DNA from 2 places in the Acidovorax sp. LjRoot117 genome. Region 2 is predicted to be linked to the other one. Evidence: predicted binding sites of a transcription regulator. Region 2 holds the regulator's gene; the other holds the start of a gene.

Region 1 (11,803 bases), on a different contig from region 2:
CCGCTGGCTGGCGCTGACGTACGTCACCACGCTCACCACCCACCCCGCGCTCAGCCTGCCGTGCGGGCTGGACGATGCGGGCATGCCGTTCGGCTTGCAGATCGTCGGGCGTTTCAGGGCCGACCGGCACACGCTGGGCGTGGGGCATGCGCTGGAGCAGGCGTTCAAGGGCATCCCCGGGCTGGCGCGGCCGCGCCCGGACCTGGCCAAGCTGCAGGGCACGCGGGCCGAGCCTGCACTGACCTCCATCGTCACCGGTGCACCCGACCCGAGGGACGCCCGCAGCCTGCCGCGCGAAGACCGGGTGGCGTCACAGGCCGCGGTGTCGGCGGTGTGACCAGCGCCAGTGCACCACCATGAAGGCAACGAAGGACAGGCCATGGACTCTGTGACATACGACCATGTGGTGATCGGTGCGGGCATTGCCGGTGCCTCCGTGGCCTGGCAACTGGCGGCCGCGGCCACCGGTGCAGGCGATGCGGACGCGGCCACCCGCGTGCTGCTGCTGGAGCGCGAATCGCAGCCCGGCTACCACACCACCGGGCGGTCGGCCGCGCTGTACATGGCGACGTACGGCACGCCCAACATCCAGGCGCTGACCCGCGCGAGCCGCGGGTTCTACGACGCGCCGCCGCCCGAGTTTGGCGACACGCCCATCCTGTCGCCACGGGGTGTGGTGTACGTCGCGGGGCCCGGGCAGCTCGACTTGCTGCAGCAGGCTTACGACGACGCCCGCGCAGCGTCGCCCAATGTGGAGTGGGTGGACCACGCGGCGTTGATGGAGCTGCTGCCGTGCCTGAAGCCCGACGCCGTGGCGGCGGGCATGAGCGAGCCCGAAGCAGCCGACATCGATGTGCACGCCCTGCACCAGGGCTACCTGCGCGGCCTGCGCCAGCGCGGCGGGCAGGTGCTGACGGGCGCCGAAGTCACGGCCCTGGCCTGGGCGGGGGAGACATGGCACATCACCCTGGCCGATGGCCGCACGCTGCAGGCCCGCACCCTCGTGAATGCCGCCGGGGCCTGGGCCGACGTGGTGGCCGCTCTGGCGGGCGTGCCGCCCATCGGCCTGGAGCCGCGCCGCCGCACGGCTTTCACCATTGCCGTGCCGGAGGGCATGGACGCCAGCCGCTGGCCTGCGGTGATCGGTATCGACGAGAGTTTTTACTTCAAGCCCGACGCCGGCCAACTGCTGGGCTCGCCCGCCAATGCCGACCCCACGCACCCGCACGACGTGGTGCCCGAAGAGCTGGACGTGGCCACCGGCATCTATCACATCGAGGAAATGACGCGGTTCCAGATTCGCCGCCCGTCGCACACCTGGGCGGGCTTGCGCTCGTTCGTGCCGGACGGCGACATGGTGATCGGCTGGGACAACCACGTGCCGCGCTTCTTCTGGCTGGCAGGGCAGGGCGGCTATGGCATCCAGAGCGCGGCGGGCGCATCGCTGCTGGCGTGCCAGCTGCTGCGCGGCGAGCCGCTGGGCGATGAATTGGTGCGTGAGGGGGTGGTGCCGGAAGCGCTGTCGCCGGCGCGGTTGCGGTAGCGAAGGACCGGGCGCCGGGCGCGTTTGGCGCTAGCTCAGGCAGCGGGCGCCCCGGGCTGTGCACAGCGCCCTACCGGCCGCATTGCGCCGAAAACCCGCAGCGGCCGACTGCTGCCAGCGCTCAGGCGAAGGTATTGACCTGGGTGCCCAGCGTGCCCGACGTGGCCAGCGCCGGCTGGGGCATGGACTGCTGCATGGCGTCCAGCAGGGTGGTGGCGGACACGGCCTGTATGTCCAGCGCTTTCTTCAGCACCACCATGTTCAGGGCGTCGGACGTTTTGGCACTGGCCAGCGATGTGGCGGTGCTGACGATGCTGTTGGCGAGTGCGACGTCCATGGCGGTTCCTTGGGTTAATGGTTCCGTATCGGCAGGTCAGGCCGAGACTTGAGGCCTGTTACCTTGTGTGACACCCTGGCCCCGCAGCTTGGAGCTGATAACAAAACTCAGCGAAGCGGTTCTTGCCAGGCGCTGCGTCGCAGGCACTGAGAGTTTTGTGAGCCCCTCTCAGTCGAGCGCAGGCACGCCCAGCCCGGCGCATGTGGCCAGGTCGGACGCCGATCCGTCCGGCAACTGGCGCGCCACATCCCGCAGCGCCGTGCGCAGGCCTTCCTCCAGCGTGGGGTGATAGAACGGCATCCCCAGCAGGCACTGCACGGTGAGCTCCCGATGGATGGCGAGTGCCAGCAGGTGGGCCAGGTGCTCGCCGTCGGGTGCGCACAGCTCGGCACCCAGCAGGCGGCCCGTGGTCTTGTCGGCGTGGACGAGCAACCGCCCGTGGTTGTACAGGGCAGCCCGGGCGCGGCCCTGGTCGGCAAAGCCCACGGTGCCCGTCACGGTGCAGGCCGGGTCGAGGTCGTCCAGGCGCTGGCCCACAGTGGCAATGTTGGGGTCGCAGAACACGATGGCCAGCGGGGTGCGGCGCTGGAACCGCGTGGGCGTGTCGGCCATGGCGTTCATGCCGGCGATGTGGCCTTCGTCCGCGGCCTCGTGCAGCAGCGGAACCTGCGTGTTGGCGTCGCCGGGCATGAACACCCGCAGGTTGCCGACCTGCAGCGTTTTCGGGTCCACCTGCGGCAGGCCGCGCTTGTCCAGCGGCACCCCCAGGGTCTCCAGCCCCAGGTGTTCGATGTTGGGTGTGCGGCCCATGGCGGCGATCACCTGGTCCACCACCACCCGGTTCGGTCCGCTGGAGACCTCGATGCCACCGGCCACTTCGCGCAGCTCGGCGGGTTCGCCGGTGTGCAGCACCATGTCTTTCTTGAGCAGCGCGGCCAGTTCTTCGTTGAGGCCGGGGTCGCTCAGCCCCGCCAGCGTGTCGCCGGTGCTGAATGCGGCCACCTGCAGGCCCAGCCGCGCCAGCGCCTGCGACAGCTCCACGCCGATGGCGCCCATGCCGACCACGGCGATCCGCGGGCCCAATGAGGCTTGTTCGAACAGCGTGTCGGTGGTCAGCATGCGGTCGCCGAAGGCGAGCCATTCCTCGGGCACCTTGGGGCGCGATCCGGTGGCGATGACGATGCTGTTGGCCTGGTAGACCTTGCCGTCGATGTCCACCGTGCCGGGCCCCAGCAGTGTGGCGCGGCCCGAGATGCTGGCGTGGCCCAGGTTGTCGGTGGCTTTCATCACGCCGGCCACGAAGTCGTCGCGCAGGGCGCGCACACGCTGCAATACGGCGGGGATGTCGGCACTCAGCGCATCGCCACCGCGTATCCCGAATTCTTCGAACGCATGGCGGCGGTGGAAGGCATTGGCGGCTTCGATGAGGGTCTTGGACGGCATGCACCCCACGCGGGCACACGTGGTGCCCCAGGGGCCGTCATTGACGATGAGGAAGCGGCTGGTGCGCTTGCGCACCTCGCGCAGGGCAGCCAGGCCGGCGGTGCCGGCGCCGATGATGATGGTGTCGAGCGGTTCGCTCATGGGGTGGGCTCCTAGGCAAACCTTGGTGCGAGGAGTGTGCGGCAGGCCCCGGCCGGTGCGGTGTAGGCGCACAGGCATTTCTGGCTCTCAGGGTTCGGTCCAGCCGACGCGGCCCTGACCGATGTCGTTGACGCGCCGCACGAAGCCGGCTGCCTGCGTCTCGGGCAGGCGCAGCTGCAGGGTGACCAGGGAGCCGTGTCCGACCTCGCCCAGCTCGGCCCCGGCGGCCTCAATCTCGCGGCGCAGAAGCCCTTCGAGCGAGTAGGGCACCTGGCACTGCAGCGTGGCCATGCGCTGCAGCGTCACCTTGGGCGCGGTGAGCAGGGCTTGCGCCACCGCGTCGGTGTAGGCGCGCACCAGGCCACCCGCGCCCAGCTTCACGCCACCGAAGTAGCGCACCACGGTGGCGAGCACGCCTTCCAGGTCCTGGTGGCGCAGCACGTCGAGCATGGGGCGCCCGGCGGTGCCGCCCGGCTCGCCGTCATCCACCGCCGCAGACTGCCCGCCCGCCAGCAGCGCCCAGCAGATGTGCGCCGCGCCGGGGTGCTGCTGCCACAACGCGTCGACCGCCGCCTGCGCGCTGGCCCGGTCGGGCATTGGCTGCACGCAGCCGATGAAGCGGCTTTTCTTGATGGTGATATCGCTGTGCGCGGGCGCAGCCAGTGTGTAGGGCATGGGGCGGTGAGTTTACGGCGCGTCACGCTACCGGCCGTGCGCCGGCCGATGCGCCCTGTGCGCATGGGCTGAGCGTGCGGCATCGGCAGGGTGTGGGGCGAATGCCACAGGCGCGCGCCTGTTTTTCAGCGCTGTTCACATGGCGTCTCAGAGTGTGCGTTTGGTCACACTCGCAGATGGCATCTGTTCCTACACTGGATTTTTGTGGCTGCGGTCTAAGCTCGCGCTACGTTTTTTGAAGCGTGTTGAAGACCTTCTTCGCTTCATGTTCAGTTCATCGATCTCTCTGCGTTGCTTGCGATAAGCGGTGGTGTCGGCCAGGTTGCCGGCACTCGGCCTAGCGAAGGCACAAAGGAACCGCCATGTTCGCCATTCCTCTCATCGCGCCTTTGCACGAAACCCTGACCAGCCACGTGTTCGGCAGGTTCATGTCCCGCTCTGCAGCAACCGCCGCGGGCGCAGAGGCCGCCGTGCCGCCGCTGGCAATGAGCGATGCCGCGGTGGACGACGCGGTGCCGGACCTGGCGCAGCGTGTGCGCGAAACGGGCGAGTGGTAGGCAGGCCTGCCTTTTGCGGCTGCAGCCTTTTTGGCGCGCTGCGGGGCGTTCAGCCGCCCACCAGCTGGCGTGACATGACCACGCTGGTGTAGTTGGTCAAGGGCCGCCAGTCGCACTCCCCCACCACCCGATAGCCCCAAGACTCGTACATCGCAATCAGCGTGGATGCGGGCTGGGCGGTATCCAAACCCATGACCTGGGCGCCCGCCTGCCGTGCAAACGCAGTGGCATGTGCATGCAGCTGGCCGCCGTACCCCCGACCCTTGGCATCGGGCGAGATGCAGAACTGGCAGAAGGTCCACACGCCGGGCTCCCGGTACAGGGCCACCGGGGAGGCAGGCTGGGGTGGCCGCAGCGTGATGGTCCCGACGTATTCATCGCCCTCCAGCATCACGAGCCCGGTCCCGGATGCGAATCGCTTGGCCGTGTCCTCCACCGACTGGTGGGTTCCCCAGTACCGCAGGCCCCGCGCCGCATGGGGCGCGTAGGCAGTGTGGATGAGGTGGGTCAGCCGCTGCAGGTCATCGCCGGCGCTGACGGGTCGGATCAAGGTGGTGGGGCTGGCGGTCGTCATGGGGGCGATGGCAAGGCAGTGGGACGCCATGATGGCATGCGTGCGCGGCCATCGCCACGCCGGCCGTGCGCCGCCAAAGCCCGGATGGCACTGCTGTCCACCGGCTAGAAGCGTCAGAACGCTTCACCGGTTCAGAGTTTGAGTTCCCAGTGCTCTCCCACCAGTTGCTGCCCAAACCCTTCGTACGGCTCCGACTGGGCCAACTGGAAGCCGCGTTTGGCATAGATGCCACGCGCCGCAGCCAGGCAGCTGTTGGTCCACAGCACCATTTTCTTGTAGCCCTTGGCGCGGGCAAAGGCGATGCATTCGTCGGTCAGGCGCGCGCCCAGGCCCAGCCCCCGGGCCTTGGGCGACAGGATCAGCATGCGCAGCTGCGCCACGGTGGGGGACTTGCGCACCACGAACACGGCACCCACGCGCTCGCCGTCAAGCTCCGCGATCCAGCAGCGCTCCCACTGTGGCTGGAATTTCGTCACGAACTGCGCGGCGATGTCGGCCACCAGGGCCTCGAAGCGGGCGTCCCAGCCGTACTCGCGCCAGTAGGTCTCGCCATGCTGCTGCACCACCCAGCCCATGTCGCCCGGTACAGGGTCGCGCAGCACGGCTACCTTGGCGGGGCCTTGCGGTGTGGATGCCGGGGCGAGCAATGCCTCGATGCGCTGCATGGCGTCCACCACCTCCTGGCGCCGGGCCGGGGGCAGGGGGGCGAGCAGGGCGGCGGCTTCGTCGCGCGAGCGCTGCTGCAGCGGCTCGAACGCCGCGCGCCCGGCGGCGGTCAGGGTCAGCACGCTCTGGCGCGCGTCCCGGGTGCTGGCGCTGCGGCTGATCCAGCCCGTGGCTTCGAAGCGGCGCAGGATGCGGCTCAGGTAGCCGCCGTCCAGGCCCAGGTCGCGCGCCAGCTCGCTGGCCACCGGCATGTCGCGGTGGGCCAGTTCATAGAGCACGCGCACGTCGGTCAATGACAGGTCGCTGCCCAGGTACGGGTCGAGCACGCCCACGCAGCGGGTGAAGAAACGGTTGAACCGGCGCACGGCCTTCACAGCCTCCGGCGCGACAGGAGGCGCGTTCGGTGGGTCGATGGTCGAGCTGCTGGCGTTGGAAGTATGGGTCTCCATGATTGCCTTTGTCATGTAATTAATTGACAAAAGCAAGTATATGCCGAGCCTTCATCAAGCCTGCCATTACGAGGGGGAAGTGTTTGTGGGGCGACAAAAAGTGCCCACTCACGTAAAATCGCGGGTTACCCACCACAGCCGCGCCCCACGAGGGCCCATCCGCACATGGGCCGGCCGCGCTCCCCATCCGAATGAACGCCCCCGTCGACGTCTCCTTTTTTGCGCGTGCCGCAAAGCCATTGACCAGCTACCGCCCGTACTGGGCCAAGCGCTTTGGCACGGCCCCGTTCTTGCCGATGAGCCGCGCCGAGATGGACAAGCTGGGCTGGGACAGCTGCGACATCATCCTCGTCACCGGCGACGCGTATGTCGACCACCCGAGCTTCGGCATGTCCGTCATCGGCCGCACGCTGGAGGCCCAGGGCTTTCGCGTGGGCATCATCGCCCAGCCTGATTGGCAGAGCGCCGAGCCCTTCAAGGTGCTGGGCAAGCCCAACCTGTTCTGGGGCGTGACCGCGGGCAACATGGATTCCATGATCAACCGGTACACCGCCGACCGGAAGATCCGCAGCGACGACGCCTACACCCCCGGCGACATCGGCGGCAAGCGCCCCGACCGCGCCGCCATCGTCTACAGCCAGCGCTGCCGCGAGGCCTACAAGGACGTGCCCATCATCCTGGGCGGCATCGAGGGCAGCCTGCGCCGTATCGCCCACTACGACTACTGGAGCGACAAGGTGCGCCGCTCCATCGTGGTGGACGCCAAGTGCGACCTGCTGCTGTACGGCAACGCCGAGCGTGCCCTGGTCGAGGTGGCGCACCGCATCGCGGCGCGCGAGCCGGTCGAGAAGATCACCGACGTGCGCGGCACCGCCTTCGTGCGCCGGCCCGACGACGAGAGCGGCAAGGGCTGGTTCGAGATCGACTCCACCAGCGTGGACGAACCCGGCCGCGTGGAGGCGCACGTCAACCCCTACATGACGACGAGCGAGCAGGCCGCCGCGCAGGGCAGCACCTGCAGCAAGGATGATGCTCCTGATTCGATAGCTGCTAGCGCAGGCGCAGCAAGCGGTAGCGGCCAAAACAGCCCCAACCCTGCGATCCAGCCCATCCAGTTCGTCGCCAACCCGGCACTCAAGGCCAAGCTCAAGGTGCCGCCGCGCGACAAGAGCGTGATCCGCCTGCCCAGCTACGAGCAGGTCAAGAGCGACCCGGTGCTGTACGCCCACGCCAACCGCGTGCTGCACCTGGAGACCAACCCCGGCAACGCCCGCGCGCTGGTGCAGGCCCACGGCGAGGGCGTGACCGCCCGCGACGTCTGGATCAACCCGCCGCCCATTCCGCTGACCACGGCCGAGATGGACTATGTGTTCGACCTGCACTACGCGCGCGGCCCGCACCCGAGCTACGCCGACGAGAACGGCAGCCACGACCACGGCACCAAGATCCCCGCGTGGGAGATGATCCGCTTCAGCGTGAACATCATGCGCGGCTGCTTTGGCGGCTGCACCTTCTGCTCCATCACCGAGCACGAAGGCCGCATCATCCAGAGCCGCTCCGAGGATTCCATCATCCAGGAGATAGAGGACATCCGCGACAAGGTGAGCGGCTTCACCGGCACCATCAGCGACCTGGGCGGCCCCACGGCCAACATGTACCGCCTGGGCTGCAAGAGCCCCGAGATCGAGGCCGCCTGCCGCAAGCCCAGCTGCGTGTACCCCGGCATCTGCTCCAACCTGGGCACCAACCACGACCCGCTGATCAAGATCTACCGCCGCGGCCGTGCCTTGAAGGGCATCAAGAAGATCCTGATCGGCTCGGGCCTGCGCTACGACCTGGCGGTGAAGAGCCCCGAATACGTGAAGGAGCTGGTGCAGCACCACGTGGGCGGCTACCTCAAGATCGCGCCCGAGCACACCGAGCAGGGCCCGCTCACCAAGATGATGAAGCCGGGCATCGGCAGCTATGACAAGTTCAAGCAGATGTTCGAGAAGTTCAGCGAAGAGGCGGGCAAGAAGCAGTTCTTGATCCCGTACTTCATCGCCGCGCACCCGGGCACCAGCGACGAGGACATGATGAACCTCGCCATCTGGCTCAAGAAGAACGGTTTCCGTGCCGACCAGGTGCAGACCTTCTACCCGAGCCCTATGGCCACGGCCACGGCCATGTACCACAGCAACAAGAACCCGCTGCGCAAGATCACGCGCGACAGCGAGGCGGTGGACATCGTGCGCGGCGACAAGCGCCGCCGCCTGCACAAGGCCTTTTTGCGCTACCACGACCCGAACAACTGGCCCCTGCTGCGCGATGCGCTCAAGGCCATGGGCCGGGCCGATTTGATCGGCAATGGCAAGCACCACCTGATCCCGACCTTCCAGCCGCTGACCGATGGCGGCTACCAGAGTGCCCGCCGCAAGAATTCGACCCCCACCGGCGCCAAGGCTGCCGTGGTGCCCGCATCGCGCAGCGTGCAGCAGCCCACCAAGGGCCGCATCCTGACGCAGCACACGGGCTTGCCGCCGCGCGTGACGGGCTCTGGCACGGCGCCCGCAGGCCGGCCTGCGGCCGCAGGCGCAGGCAAGGGCAGCGGCAAGCCATTCAAGAAAGCTCGTTAGGCGGCTGCTTTGTGCCCGGTGTGCCCGGTGTGCCCGGTGTGCCCGGTGTGCCCTGAAGCTGCAGCAGTTGCGCCAGCGGCACGGGCCTTGCCACCGCATACCCCTGCGCGTAGTCCACGCCGATGAGCCGCAATGCGTCCACGATGGCGTCAGACTCCGCGAACTCGGCAATGGTCTGCTTGCCCATCACATGGCCGATGCGGTGCACCATCTCCACCATGGCCTGGCTGGTCGGGTCGTGCAGCAGGTCTTTCACGAAGGCGCCGTCGATCTTGAGATAGTGCACGGGCAGGTGCTTGAGGTAGGTGAAGGAAGACATCCCGGCGCCGAAGTCGTCCAGCGCAAACCGGCAGCCCAGTTGCTGCAGTTCCTTCATCAGGCGCACCGCGTTGGGCAGGTGCGATATCGCGCTGGTCTCGGTGATCTCGAAGCACAGCAGCGCAGGCTCCACCCCCGATTCGGTGAGGGCCGTGCGGATGTACTTGAGCAGGCTGTCGTCCCCCAGGCTGGTGCCCGAGAGGTTGATGGCGCAGGCGTGCACTGCCATCGCGCCCGGCGTGCGCTGGTGCTGTGCCAATGCCTTGAGCGTGTTGTGGATCACCCAGCGGTCGATGGAGGGCATCATTCCGTAGTGTTCGGCTGCGGGGATGAAGGCGCCGGGCGCCACCAGCGCGCCCTCTTCATCGCACAGGCGCAGCAGCACCTCCATGTGCAGTCCTTCGTCGCCGGGCGTGTGCAGTGCGCGGATGGCCTGGGCGTGCAGCTGGAACCGGTCGTGCTCCAGCGCCAGGCGCAGGCGCCGCACCCAGTCCATGTCGCCTTCGCGCCGGGTCATCTCGATGTCTTCGGGCTGGTAGATGAACACCCGGTTGCGCCCGCCTTCCTTGGCGCGGTAGCAGGCCATGTCGGCGACGCGCATGGCCTCCTGGATGGAGTTCAGGGCCGGGATGAGCTGCACCATGCCGATGGACAGGCCGGTGGTCAGCTGCTGGCCTTCCCAGTCCAGCCGCAGGTCCTGCCCGGCCTGGCGCAGCTGTTCGGCAATGCGCGCCGAGGGCCCCGCGGGACAGTCCGTGAGCAGGATGCCGAACTCGTCGCCGCCCAGCCGGGCCAGCGTGTCGCCTTCGCGCAGATGGGCTTGCAGCATGCGGCAGACCTCGCGCAGCATCTCGTCGCCGGCCTGGTGGCCGCAGGTGTCGTTGATGAGTTTGAACTGGTCCAGGTCCAGGTAGAGCAGGCACCCTTCGCGGCCCGGCTGCCGCGGGCGGCGCAGCAGGGCGTCGAGCCGCAGCTCGAACTCGCGCCGGTTGACGAGGCCCGTGAGTGCGTCGTGGCTGGCCTGCCAGGAGAGCTGCTCGACATAGTGCTGCTCACGCGTGACGTCGTGCAGCACCAGCACTGCACCCGTCACCGTGCCGTGGTGGCGCAGGGCCGAGCCCATGAGCTTGACGGGCACGGCGGTCTGGTCGGGCCGCACGATGGTGCGGTGGGAGGGTGCGTGCACCGGGCCCGCCGAAACGCTGCCGCTGTGGCCGCCCGCACCGGCCTGCAGGATGTCGGTCACCAGCGCTGCGGCGCTGGGTACCTGGCCGCCGTCACCGTCGAACTTCAGGATGTCCGCGAGCGGCTGCCCTGTTGACGGCGCTGCAGCGTGGTCCAGCAGAACCTCGGCCGCCGGGTTCATGTAGACGATCTGGCCATGGATGTCGGTGGTGATCACTGCATCGCCGATGGCGGTGAGCGTGGTGCGGGCCTGTTCACGCTCAGCGCCTGCTCGGCGCGGCGGCGCTGTGCGAGCAAGGTGTGTGTGTGCCACAGCGTCAGCAGGATCAGGGTGGCGGCCATGCCGCCGTTGAGCCACATCAGCATCTGCACGATGCGGCGCGAGCTGTCGCCCAGTGCCTCGCTGAAACTGCGGGCCACAGGCGTCACGCCGGCATTGATGTCGCGGATCGTGGCTTGCCAGTGCACGCGCGTGATCTCGTCCACCTGGCCCAGCTCGGTGTCATGGCGGATCTCGTGCGACAGGTCACGCAGCGCGTTGATGTATTCGTCGCCCACCAGCCAGAACTCCATCGGCTTTTGCACTATCTCGAAGCGGTGGAAGTAGCGCAGCAGCCAGATGAGGCTGTCGATGTCGTCCGGGTGGTTGCCGCCGTGCGCAAAGCCCTCGCGCGCCAGCGCGACCTGCACTTGTCCGGGTTGCAGCGCCAGGCGCGCCGATCGATCTCCGAGCGGGATCTGCATGGCCTGCGTGAACCGTTCGAATGCCTGGGGCGAGCCATTGGCCGCATACTGGCCCAGGTAGTAGATGGCGTCCTTTTGCCCTTTCGTCCACACGCTCTCGCCGGCCACGAAGGCGCGGACGCTGGACAGCACATAGAGGCTGGCCGTGGCGCAGGCGGCCAGCAGCAGCACCATGGCAATGAATGGCCAGGTCAGCCGCAATGTCAGCTGCAGGGGGCTCCGCTCAACCGGCTGCGACGCATCCATGGATTGATCTCCCGCCGTGGCCCAGGTCCGGGGCCTGCAGTGCTGCTCCCCGAAAAGCTGACCAGGCCGTGCTGGCTGTGCCTTCCGCAGGTTGCAGGGCGCCGTGGGGGCCTTGCCGGAAGGTCTCGACGCACTATATAGCGATCGTGCGGCGAATGCACCAAAGCTTGCGCCACCCCGATCCTCGGCCGCCTGGACCCTTGGCGTGCTTGCCGCGCAAGCCCAGAGAGAAACGGCCCACGGCAGACATGCTGCCATGGGCCGGTCGCTGGGGCGAAGGCGAAGCCTTCGATGCCCCGGGCGCTGGGCG
Region 2 (11,803 bases):
GTGCGAGCTTGGCCAGCATCTGGTCGGAGGTCTGGATGGCCTTGGAATTCATTTCGTAGGCGCGCTGGGTCTGGATCATGGTCACCAGTTCTTCCACCACGTTCACGTTGGAGGCTTCCAGAAAGCCCTGCTTCAGGATGCCCAGGCCGTTGGTGCCGGGCGTGCCCTGCTGGGGCTGGCCCGAGGCGGCGGATTCCTTGAACAGGTTCTGGCCGATGGGCTCCAGGCCTGCCGGGTTGATGAATGCGGCCATCGCCAGGTTGCCCAGGGGCTGGGGCTGGGTGTTGCCCTGCACGGTGGCGGACACCACGCCGTCGGCGCTGATGGTGATGCTGGTGGCGTTGGCGGGCACGGTGATGCCGTTGGCCACGGGCAGGCCGCTGGAGGTGACCATGCGGCCCTGCGCATCGACCTGGAACGAGCCGTCGCGGGTGTAGCCGATGGTGCCGTCGGGCATGGTCACTTCGAAGAAGCCGTTGCCGTTGATGGCCACGTCCAGGTTGTTCTTCGACTCCTGCAGGCTGCCCTGCACGAAGTTGCGGCTGGTGGCCACCGTGCGCACGCCCAGGCCCAGGTGCAGGCCGGTGGGCAGCTGGTTCTGCTCGGTGGTGGCGGCGCCCACCTGGCGCAGGTTCTGGTAGATCAGGTCTTCGAACACCGCGTTGTTGCGCTTGTAGCCGGTGGTGGAGACGTTGGCCAGGTTGTGCGAGATGACGTCGAGCTGGGTCTGCTGGGCAGACATGCCGGTCTTGGCGATCCAGAGGGAGTTGATCATGGTGCTTCCTTATGGCGTGGCGGCGGTCAGAGCCGCTTCAGCCGTTCATGCTCAGCAACTGGCTGGCGGTCTTGTCGTTGGCCTCGGCGGTCTGCAAGAGGCGCATCTGCTGCTCGAACTGGCGCGATGCGGCAATCATTCCGACCATGCTCTCCACCGGGTTCACGTTGGAGCCTTCGAGCGCGCCGGACAGCATGCGGGCATTGGCGTCGTTGGGCAGGGGGTCGCCCGACGCGGCGCGAAACAGCCCGTCGTCGCCGCGCTTGAGCGGGTCTTCCTCCGTGGGCGTGGCCAGCTTCAGGCGGCCGATGTTCTGCGCGGCCTGGCCTGCGATCTTGGCGGTGATGGTGCCGTCGCTGCCCAGCGAGACATCGGCCCCGGGTGGCACGTCGATGGGCGCGCCGCCGTCGGACAGCACGGGCAGCCCGGTGGGCGTGAGCAGCTGGCCCGTGGCCGAGACTTCGAAGCTGCCCGCGCGGGTGTAGGCCTCGGTGCCGTCCAGACCCTGCACCGCGAACCAGGCGTTGCCGGCGGCCATGGCATCGAGGTTGCGGCCCGTGCGCTGCACCGGGCCGGGGGTGTTCACGTAGCCCGAGGTGGCTTCGAGCGCGAAGACGCGGGTCTTGGAGCCGTCGCCCTGCATGGGCACCGAGCGGAAGGTGGACATCTCCGCGCGAAAACCCTGCGTGGACGCGTTGGCCAGGTTGTTGGACAGCACGGCCTGCCGGTGGGCGGCCGCGTTGGCGCCTGTCATCGAGGTGTAGATGATGCGGTCCATAGGTGCTTTCCGAAGTCCAGTGCAGGGTCAGTGGCGGGTGATCAGGTCGATCAGGTCGATCAGCGCAAATTCACCAGGGTGGACATCACCTGGTCTTGCGTCTTGATCGTCTGTGCGTTGGCCTGGTAGGCCCGCTGCGCGGTCATCATGTTCACGAGCTCTGCGGTCAGGTCGACGTTGGAGTCTTCCAGGGCCCCCGAGCGCAGCGAGCCGAAGTTGCCGTCGGTCGCGGTGCCCGCCACCGGCTGGCCGGATTCGAACGTGGCCACCCAGTTGTTGCCGCCCACCGAGGCCAGGCCCTGCGTGTTGCGGAAGCTCGACAGGGCGACCTGGCCTTCGGCACGGGTCACGCCGTTGGAGTAACGGGTCATGATCATCCCGTTGTTCTCGATATTGATGCCGGTGAGCTCGCCCGTGGTGTAGCCGTCCTGGCTGAGGTTGGACACCGCGAACTTGTTGCCGCTCTGGGACACCTTGTCGAGGCCCACGTCCACGGTGAAGGTGGGGAGGTTGTTGGGGTTCGGTGGCGTGGGGTTGACGGTCAGCGGCAGCGAGAAGCCGGTGGCGGGCGGCGTGGCGGCAGGGCCGGTGATGGCGCCGTTGTTGTCGAACGTGATCTGGCCGATCGGCGTGGCCACCACCGGCGGCACGGCCGTGGGGTCGTCGAGCGCGTCGTACACGTCCCAGGTGTTGTCGGTCGCGGTCTTCTGGAAGTACAGGTTGACCGGCTTGGGCACGCCCTGGCTGTCGAACACGTTGATCGACGTGCCGTAGGTGGCGCGCGGCGTGGCCGGAACGGGCGGCGTGGCGGCCGGGTCGCCGGCAGCGTCGGTGGCGGTGGCCGGCAGGTTGAACGCGGCGGTGATCTTGGTGGTCTGCTTGGCCGGGATCGGCTCGGCCGTGGGGAAGACCATCGGGATCGGGTCGGTGCCCGACCGCAGGCCCGTGGTCGGGTCCACCGGGTAGCCCATCACCTTGGCGTTGTCGTTGGTGATCATGTTGCCTTCCTTGTCCAGCTTGAAGTTGCCGGAGCGGGTGTAGGCAGGCGTGCCATCGGGCATGGTCAGCGTGAAGAAGCCGTTGCCGTTGATGGCTACATCGAGGCTGTTGCCGGTGATCGTGAGGTTGCCCTGCGTGAACTGTTGCGACACCGCGGCGACTTCCACACCGATGCCGGCGTTGGTGCCACCGGCCGAGCCGATCGCCGACGCGACCATCTCGGCGAACTCGGCCCGCGAGGCCTTGAAGCCCACGGTGTTGGAGTTGGCGATGTTGTGCCCGATGACATCGAGGTTTTTGCTGGCGGCGTTCAAGCCCGACAGGCCTTGCTGGAAACTCATGGTGTTCTCCTATGGACGCGAAGAAAAAGAGGGGGGACGGGCCGGCGTTACACCAGGGCCTTGATCTGGCTGTAGCTGATGGACTTGCCGTTGGCCAGGGTCAGCATGAGCTGGCCGTCCTCGGCGCCCGCAGCCGTGACCTTGGACAGCGCCAGCGGCGTGCTCGACAGCTTGGCCGAGCCATTGACGGCGCTGACGCGGAACTGCAGCGCGTCGGTTGCGCCGGTGTACTTGCTGGCGTCCCACTCGAAGGTGTGGCGGCCTGCGCCCTTGGCGCCCAGGTCGATCGTGTCCACCACCTGGCCACCGGCGGTGGTGACCTCGATCTTCACGTTCGTGGCGGCCGAGGGCAGCTCGAAGCCGCCCTTGCCGACCTTGTCGGCCACGGCGATGGTCGAGCCCTCGGTCATCACGTTGCGGCCGATGAGCGTGGTGCCCTGCATGACCTGCAGCGAGTTGAACTGCTCGGACATGCTCTGCATGGTCTGGTTGAGCTGCTGGATGCCGGTGACGGTGTTGATCTGCGCGATCTGCGACGTCATCTGGGCGTTGTCCAGCGGGTTCATCGGGTCCTGGTTGTTCAGCTGCGCGACGAGCAGCTTGAGGAACCGGTCCTGCGCGGCCGCCGGGTCGGTGGCGGCGTTCGCCTTGGTGCCGCCGGTCGCGTCGGTGACCGTGGGTGCGCTGGTGGTGGAGTTGAGGATCATGGTGGCGTCCTAGGGTTACTGGCCCATCTGCAGGGTCTTGAGGAGCAGCGACTTGGCCGTGTTCATGACCTCGACGTTGTTCTGGTAGGAGCGGGAGGCGGAGATCATGTTGACCATCTCCTCCACGGCGTTGACGTTCGAGTGCGTGACGTAGCCCTGCTCGTCGGCGGACGGGTGGCTCGGGTCGTGCACCTTGCGGCCAGGGGTGTTGCTTTCGTTGATGCCCGTCACGCGCACGCCGGCCGAGCTGTCCGCGCCCATGGGCTCGGTCTGGAACATCACCTGGCGGGCCTTGTAGGCCTTGCCGTCGGGGCCGGCCACCGCATCGACGTTGGCCAGGTTGCTGGCCACCACGTTGAGCCGCTGCGACTGCGCACTGACGGCGCTGCCCGACACATTGAAGATGGAGAACATGGACATGGGGTGACTCGCTTTCTGCGCTCGGTGCGGGGGGGGCGTCTGCTTATTGGCCCTGGATGGCGCTGAGCATGGTTTTGGCGTTGCCGTTGATGAACCGCAGCGTGGCTTCGTAGCGCACGGCGTTGTCGACGAAGTTGGCGCGTTCGCGGTCCAGGTCGACCGTGTTGTTGTCCAGCGCGGGCTGGGTCTGCACCGCATAGCCCAGCGTGCCTTTGGCGCCCAGCTCGCCGCTCATGCGGCTGGTGGGCAGGGGCATGTGGCGCGCGTCGGTGGTGCCGGCGGTACCCACGGAACCCGCGGTGAGCCGGGTGGTGAAGCCCGAGCCGGTGCCCGTGCTGCTCTCGCCCGTGGCTTCTTTCAGCGCTTCGCTGAACTTGAAGTCGCGCGCCACGTAGCCGGGGGTGTCCGAATTCGCAATGTTGCTGGCGATGGCACGCTGGCGCTCGGAACGCAGGATCAGTGCGTTGCCGTGGAAGTCCAGCCGGTTGGTCATCTTGTCGAGCATGTTTGCCTCGGGCCCTGGAGTGCAAAGACGCCGGTCCAGGGGGTTTTCCGGCGTGGCTCGATTGTGGAGAGCGTGGGCTTTTTCTAAAGCGCGAAGAACGCGGAAATGGGCGCGCAGTTTCGGGTTTTGCACCGGCCGGGCCTGCCTATAGTTCCAGTCGTGAAATAGTCTTTGCCGCCTTCTGCGGGAAGACCCGTGAAGACTCGCGAAGACCCCCCGCGATGCCCAGGAGGCCCCCATGCCATCGACACCGTCCCCCCGCTTCCCCTCCCTTTCATTCGCCGCCCTGCACCCGGTGCCGGCACGGCCTGCGCGCTCCGCCCTGCGGGGCGCCGTGGCCGCTGCGGTGCTGCTGGGCGCGGCGCTGTGCTCCGTGGGCTCGGCCCGCGCCCAGGCGGCGGCAGATCCTGCGGCGGACCTGGGGCCGCTGACCCAGCGCTGGCTGGACGATGCCCTCACGCGCAACCAGCCCGCCGGCTTGCCGCTGCGCATGGAAGTGAGCGTGGGCTCGCTGGATTCCCGGCTGCGGCTGGCGCCCTGTGCGCGGGTCGAGCCCTATCTGCCGGTGGGCTCGCGCCTGTGGGGGCGCACGCGCCTGGGGCTGCGGTGCGTGGAAGGCCAGACGGCCTGGAACGTGTATCTTCCGGTTACAGTCAAGGCCTTCGGTCCCGCGTGGGTGCTGACCAGCGCCGTGGCGCCGGGCGCCGTCCTGACCGCTGCCGACGCGACCGAGGCGGAAGTGGACTGGGCGGCGGAGACCGCCCCGGTCATGGCCAACCCGGACCTGTGGGTGGGGCAGATTGCGGCGCGCCAGCTGGTGCCCGGGCAGGCGCTGCGCCAGAGCATGGTGCGTGCCCCCAACCTGTTTCGCGCAGGCGCCCAGGTGAAGGTGGTGGCCCAGGGGCCGGGTTATGCGGTCACGTCCGCGGGCCAGGCGATGTCGGCGGGGTCGGTGGGGCAGATTGTCCGTATCCGCATGGACAATGGCCGAATAGTCAGTGGCACCGTGAGCGAAAACGGGACAATCGATGTCACTCTTTGATGACCGGACCGCGATAAATCGCTAAAGTCCCCGCCAAATGGGTCGAAAACATTGCTACTGTGCCCCACATCGAACGGGGTGGTGGAGAGAGCGATGAAGATTGGTCAAAAACCGGAACTCCCGGGCGGGTTGCCGCAGACAGGGCTTGCCAAGCAAGCCAAGCCGCCGGCAACCGCTGCGGAAGGAGCCACGAAAGACGCACTGACGGCGTCGGCCGTCGGCGTGCCTGTCACGGTGTCGACCGCGGCCCGTGCCCTCGACCAGACGGCCCGCACCACGGCCGATTTCGATGCCAGCAAGGTGAAGGCCGTGCGCACGGCGATCGAAAAAGGCACGTTCTCGGTGGATGCCGAAGCCATTGCCGACAAGATGCTCTCCAACGCCCAGGAGATCCTGTCCCGCTCGCGCGGTTGAACCCCACCACGAACGCCGGGGTTCAACGAGCGCACTGAACATCACTTGGCATACCAGCACGGTTCATCGCACAATGCGCCATGTCGCTGGAAGAATCCCTCTCGGCTGTTGAACAGCTGATCGAAAAAGTCTCCGCCGCGCTCCTGGCGGCAGATCCCCAAACCCTGGAAAAGCACAGCATCGCCCTGCGGGACGCAGCGGCGCAGTTCACCTATGCGCTGGAGCAGTCCGCGCAGCGCGGCCTGCCCCTGCCTGCACAATTGAAAAAACGGGTGGACGCCATCAGCGACAGGCTGGCCAACCACCGCGACGGCCTCGCGCGCCTGTCCGCCAACGCCGACCGCCAGGTCGCCAGCATGATCCCCCAGGCCGGCACCCCCGCCACCTACGGCGACGGCCGCGCCGCCCAGCCCGGCAAGGCTGGCGTGGCACGCATCTACAAATCCGCGGGTTGAGTCGAGCCGTAACTCAAACAAGATAGCTGCCCGCGCTTGCTGCGCCTGCGTTTGAACGGAAAATTCGGCTGAATCCAACGCCAGCCGAGCGCCAGCAGCTATTTTATCGATAGCAAACCGGTGTCCAGTACGTGGGAGTTCGGCGTTGCGCAATGCCCGTAGATGCGGTCGCAGCCCAAATACCAGTGCCACCGTGGATCTGGCTCCGCCAGTCCAGGGGTAGCGTCCCCCTCAGGGGGGAAGCGGCGCAGCCGCTCAGGGGGGAGCGGCTAGTGCGCCCTCATCTTCGCCCGCAGCCGGGCGATGGACTGGCTGTGCAGCTGGCACACCCGTGACTCGGTCACGCCCAGCACGGCCGCGATCTCCTTGAGATTCATGTCGTGCTCGTAGTACATGCCCATGATGTGCTGCTCGCGCTCGGGCAGGCTCTTGATGGCGTTGACCAGGGACACCTTGAGCCGCTGGTCGCGCAGCATCTCCATGGGGTCGGCGTCGCCGTCCGCCACGTGGCGGTCGAGGAAACCGTCGTCGTCCTCGTTGTGGGTCATGTCCTCCAGGTACACCAGCTGGGTGCCCCGGACCTTGCCCAGCAGGGTCTGGTACTCGGGCAGTTCCATGCCCATTTCGTCGGCGATCTCGGATTCGAGCGGGCTGCGGCCGAGCTTTTGCTCCAGGCGGTGCACCGCGTGCTCGATGTCTTTCTGGCTCTTGCGCGAGCTGCGGCTCATCCAGTCGCCCTCGCGCAGCTCGTCGAGCATGGCGCCGCGGATGCGCTGGGTGGCAAAGGTCTCGAACTGCACGCCCTGCGCCACCTCGTAGCGCGACAGCGCCTCCGCCAGGCCCATCATGCCGACCTGGATCAGGTCGTCCAGCTCCACATTGGGGGGCAGCTTGGCGATCATGTGGTGCGCGATCCTGCGAACCAGCGGAACATGCTGGCGGATCATCGCGTCACGATCGAGCTGGCCTTTGGCGGTGTACATCTGATCAGTGGCTCCGAGCAAAGAAATGCGCAGGCATGCCTGTCGGATTGTGGTGCGGGAGCGCGGTCATCGATTCACTGATAGTGCCCGCATTTTCCAGCAGTTGCAAGGCCAGGCGCTGCAGGTCCTGCGGGCTTTGCGTGGCGATGGTCGTGGTGCGCACGGGGCCGCACAGGTGCTGTTCGGCGCACTCCTGCAGGGTCTGCAGGGCGCCCTGGGTCTTTCTGCGCTCGGCGGCGGTGTTGCCGTGCAGCAGGCCGGCCACCATGCAGGGCAGGCCGGTGTGCACCGCAATCTGCTTGAGGCTCTTGTAGCTCTTGAGCACGCCCGCGGCATCGTTGCCCATCACGACGAGCGGAATGGTCGCCGTGTGCGTGAGCAATGGGCCGAGCGTGGACGCGGGCGCGTGCAGCACCATCAGGCCATACGTCCTGAAGTACGGCAGCAGGCCGTGCAGCGGCGCGGTCTCGTTGGCCTGGGCGCGGCGGGCCGCGAGCTGCAGGCCCTTGGCGGCCGGTATCACGGCCAGCGACGAGGCCGCGGCGCCCATGTTCAGGTGCGCGCCGTCGTTCCACGGCGCCTGTTGCAGCAGGTGCAGCAAGCCGGGGCTGTCGTCGGTCTCGTGCGCGGTGCCGTCCAGCACCACGACCTGGTGGCCCAGGCGCTGCAGGATGGCGCAGACCTGCCACAGGGCTTCGAGGCCCGTGCCGGCGTTGTCCTGGCTGGCGACCGCCACCACGCGCAGTTCGGACTGCGGCGTGAAGCTGTGCAGGCTTGCGCCCTGGTGGAATCCGATATCAAGCATCGACCAGCCCTCGCTCGTTGATGCCGTCTGGCGAGTGCGAGAAGAAGAAGTTCAGGTCGCTGGCCTTGGGGTCGAACGCCGACTTCACCGGTGCGCGCATCGAGGTGTTGATGAGCTTGTGGGCATCGGCGCGCTCCCAGTCCTCGGGCACGCGCTGGCCGTTGGTCACGCCGCGCAGCACCATCTGGTGGCGGATGAGCGCGTCGATCGCGGGGCCGAGTTTGACGGCTTCGTCCACCTTGGACAGGATGGCCTGCTGCGAGCCGTCGGTCTTGAAGGCGGTGAGCACGTCGTCCAGCGTGTCGCCATGGCAGCCGGCGTTGAGCACCAGCAGGCGGTTGACGTGCGGCAGGTCCAGCACGTCGAGCATGTCGCGCTTGCGCGGGTCGCGCGGGGCGACGCCGGTGGTGTCGATGAGCACCATCTTCTTGCCCGACAGCAGGCCCAGCAGGTCCTGCAGCGCGGCGCGGTCGTGGGCCAGGTGGGCCACGATGCCCAGCATGCGGCCGTAGGTGCGCAGCTGTTCGTGGGCGCCCACGCGGTAGGTGTCCAGCGTGATCAGGCCGACGCTGCCGGGGCCGTGGATGCGGGCGCACATGGCCGCGAGCTTGGCGGTGGTGGTGGTCTTGCCCACGCCGGTGGAGCCCACCAGCGCGAAGATGCCGCCCTGCTCGTACAGCGGGGTCTCGGCCAGGTCGGTCTTGAGGTTGCGCTCCAGCACTTCCATCAGCCAGCGCACCGATTCGGCGGCCGACAGCTCTTCGGGCATGCGCTCCAGCACGGCGCGGGCCAGCGAGGGCGAGTAGCCGGCGCGGATCATCTTGAGCATCAGGTTGGACTGGATGGGGTTCTGGCGCGCCTGCCCCAGCCACGCCAGCGTGTTGAAGCGGTCTTCGATCAGCTCCTTCATCGCGTGCAGCTCGGTCATCACGCTTTGCTGGTTGGCGGCGGACTGCACGGCGTGGCTCACGGCGGGCTCGGGGCGGCGGCGGGGCTGCTCGGGCGGCAGGTCCATGGGGATGCTGCGTAGCGGGTTGTGGCGCGCCACGGCCGGTGCGCTGCTGATGCGCTCGCGCTCGGGCGCTTCGTCACGGCTGCGCTCGGACAGGGTGGGCGGGTCCGACGGGCCGTTCAGCGCTTCGTGGCGGCGGCGCAGCATGCGTTCGCGCACATAGTCCTGGAAGGACAGCGTGCTCATCGCGAGCTGCTCGGTGTCTTCTTCGACGGGGTTGCGGTTCATGGCCGACAGCGCGGACAGGGTGGCCTGGCTGTGGCTTGCGCCCTGGCTGGCGCGCTGCGGTGCGCTGCGGGGGGGCGTGGGCGCCAGCAGGGGCGGGTTGGAGGACGGCGACGCGCCGCCGCCCGCACCGCTGCCATCCAGGGCCGAGAGCGTGTCCTCGGCCGTGGCCACCACCTCGACGCCATTGGCCGTGGGGCGGTTGGACAGGATCAGGGTGCCGTCACCAAAGGCCATGCGTGCTTTGGCCAGAGCTTCCCGGGACGTGGGGGCGGTAAAGCGTTTGATGTTCATGCTGATGCACCTCTAAGGATCGGCCCAATGCGGATGGTGTGGGTCTCGGGGATTTCACTGTGCGCCAGCACCTGCAGGCGGGGCGCGACGCGGCGCACCAGGCGGGAGATGGCATTGCGGATCTGGTCGGGCACCAGCAGGCAGGCTGGCAGCCCCATTTCTTCCTGCTTGAGGGCCACTTCGGCGGCCTTCTGGGTCAGGATGTCGGCGACGCCGGGGTCCAGGGCCGGGCCGGCGGCATTGCCCAGGGCCTGCACCAGGAGGCGCTCCAGGCCCGGCTCGATGGCGATGACGTTGAGCTCGCGCGTCGGGCCGTAGATCTGCTGGACGATGGCGGGCGACAGTGCAATGCGCACGCGGCGGGCCAGCTCGACGGGGTCGCTGATGCCGCCGGCGAACTCGGCCAGCGTTTCGATGATGGTGCGGATATCGCGGATGTGCACAGATTCCTCCAGCAGCAGCTGGAGGACTTTCTGGAACGTTGCGATAGAGACCATTTTGGGGACCACTTCTTCGATGAGCTTGGGGGCCAGCTTGGCCACGTGTTCCACCAGTTGCTGCGTTTCCGTGCGACTGAGGAGCTTGGCGGCTTGCACTTGCATCAAGTGTGACAAATGGGTGGCCATCACGGTTTCGGAATCAACGACCGTAAAACCTGCCATTTGTGCGGCTTCCTTCTGGCGGTCGTCGATCCAGTGCGCGGGCAGGCCGAACGCGGGGTCGGTCGTGGGCGTGCCGATCAGGGGCGTGGTGATGCCGCCGGGGTTGATGGCCAGGAACATGCCGGGGAAGGCTTCGCCTTCGCCCACCACCACGCCGCGCAGGGTGATGCGGTAGCCGCTGGGCTTGAGTTCCAGGTTGTCGCGCACGTGCACGGCCGGCGGCAGGAAGCCGACCTCCTGCGCGAACTTGCGGCGCACGCCCTTGATGCGGGTGAGCAAATCGCCTTGGCGGCTCTTGTCCACCAGGCTGATCAGGCGGTAGCCCAGCTCCAGGCCGAGCAGGTCCACGGGCTGCAGGTCGTCCCAGGTGGCTTCGCCATCGGCCACGGGGGCGGGCGGGGCCTCGACCTCGGGCGGCACCTTCTGGCGCTCGTACAGCAGCCAGGCGCCGTAGGCCATCATGCCCCCCATGGTCAGGAACACCAGGTGCGGCATGCCGGGGATCATGCCCAGCAGCAGCAAGATGGCGGCCGTCACGCCCACCACGCGGGGCGACATGAACAGCTGCGCCACGATCTGGCGGCCCATGTCCTGGTCCTTGCCCACGCGCGAGATCACCATCGCGGCGGCCACCGAGATCAGCAGCCCGGGGATCTGCGCCACCAGCGCATCGCCCACGGCCAGCAGGATGTAGCTGTCGGCCGCCTGCCCGGCCGACAGGCCGTGCTGGAGCATGCCGATGGCAAAGCCGCCGACGATGTTGATCAGCAAGATCAGGATGCCGGCGACGGCGTCTCCGCGCACGAACTTGGATGCACCGTCCATGGAGCCGAAGAAGTTCGCTTCTTCCGCGACCTCGGCGCGCCGGCGCTTGGCTTCCTTTTCGTCGATCATCCCGGCGTTCAGGTCGGCGTCCACCGCCATCTGCTTGCCCGGCATGGCGTCGAGCGCAAAGCGGGCAGACACTTCGGCAATGCGCTCCGCGCCCTTGGTGATCACCACGAAGTTGATCACCACCAGGATGGCGAACACGATCAGGCCCACGGCGAAATTGCCGCCGATCAGAAAGTGCCCGAAGGCCTCGATCACCGCACCGGCCGCGCCGGGGCCGGTGTGGCCTTCCAGCAGCACGACCCGGGTGGAGGCCACGTTGAGCGACAGGCGCATCAGCGTCGTCAGCAGCAAGACGGCGGGGAATGCCGCGAAATCCAGCGGGCGCAGCATGTACGCCGCCACCATCATCACCATCAGGGCGACGGCGATGTTCAGCGTGAAGAATGCGTCCAGCAGCCACGGCGGGATCGGGAGCACCATCAGCGCCAGGATGGCGACCACCAGCAGCGGCGCCGACATGCCTTGAAGGGCGCTCGAGTGGTTGCCCGCCCA

The links. The regulator FliA, encoded in region 2, starts transcription of late flagellar genes. The targets are predictions, from matches to a motif close to CTAAAGTTTNNNNNNNNNNNGCCGNTA.
Region 1: a site for FliA is predicted at 1,907-1,933, ahead of ACSQ3D_RS08655 (YjfB family protein). Genes of this name have one in related genera too.

Annotation. Positions count from the first base shown of each region.
Region 1 covers NZ_CAXUPO020000002.1:728,632-740,434, forward strand. Annotated here, with positions in the region: gene ACSQ3D_RS08645 (amidase) at 1-337, shown strand, start outside; gene ACSQ3D_RS08650 (NAD(P)/FAD-dependent oxidoreductase) at 380-1,543, shown strand; gene ACSQ3D_RS08655 (YjfB family protein) at 1,665-1,880, opposite strand; gene ACSQ3D_RS08660 (dihydrolipoyl dehydrogenase) at 2,049-3,464, opposite strand; gene ACSQ3D_RS08665 (IMPACT family protein) at 3,552-4,139, opposite strand; gene ACSQ3D_RS08670 (hypothetical protein) at 4,502-4,696, shown strand; gene ACSQ3D_RS08675 (GNAT family N-acetyltransferase) at 4,746-5,270, opposite strand; gene ACSQ3D_RS08680 (bifunctional helix-turn-helix transcriptional regulator/GNAT family N-acetyltransferase) at 5,402-6,385, opposite strand; gene ACSQ3D_RS08685 (YgiQ family radical SAM protein) at 6,577-9,000, shown strand; gene ACSQ3D_RS08690 (EAL domain-containing protein) at 8,984-10,816, opposite strand; gene ACSQ3D_RS08695 (hypothetical protein) at 10,717-11,493, opposite strand.
Region 2 covers NZ_CAXUPO020000014.1:94,310-106,112, forward strand. Annotated here, with positions in the region: gene flgG (flagellar basal-body rod protein FlgG) at 1-775, opposite strand, end outside; gene flgF (flagellar basal-body rod protein FlgF) at 813-1,553, opposite strand; gene flgE (flagellar hook protein FlgE) at 1,613-2,893, opposite strand; gene ACSQ3D_RS24560 (flagellar hook assembly protein FlgD) at 2,941-3,600, opposite strand; gene flgC (flagellar basal body rod protein FlgC) at 3,616-4,020, opposite strand; gene flgB (flagellar basal body rod protein FlgB) at 4,064-4,525, opposite strand; gene flgA (flagellar basal body P-ring formation chaperone FlgA) at 4,764-5,567, shown strand; gene flgM (flagellar biosynthesis anti-sigma factor FlgM) at 5,661-5,981, shown strand; gene ACSQ3D_RS24585 (hypothetical protein) at 6,062-6,436, shown strand; gene ACSQ3D_RS24590 (RNA polymerase sigma factor FliA) at 6,706-7,419, opposite strand; gene ACSQ3D_RS24595 (hypothetical protein) at 7,424-8,224, opposite strand; gene flhF (flagellar biosynthesis protein FlhF) at 8,217-9,755, opposite strand; gene flhA (flagellar biosynthesis protein FlhA) at 9,752-11,803, opposite strand, start outside.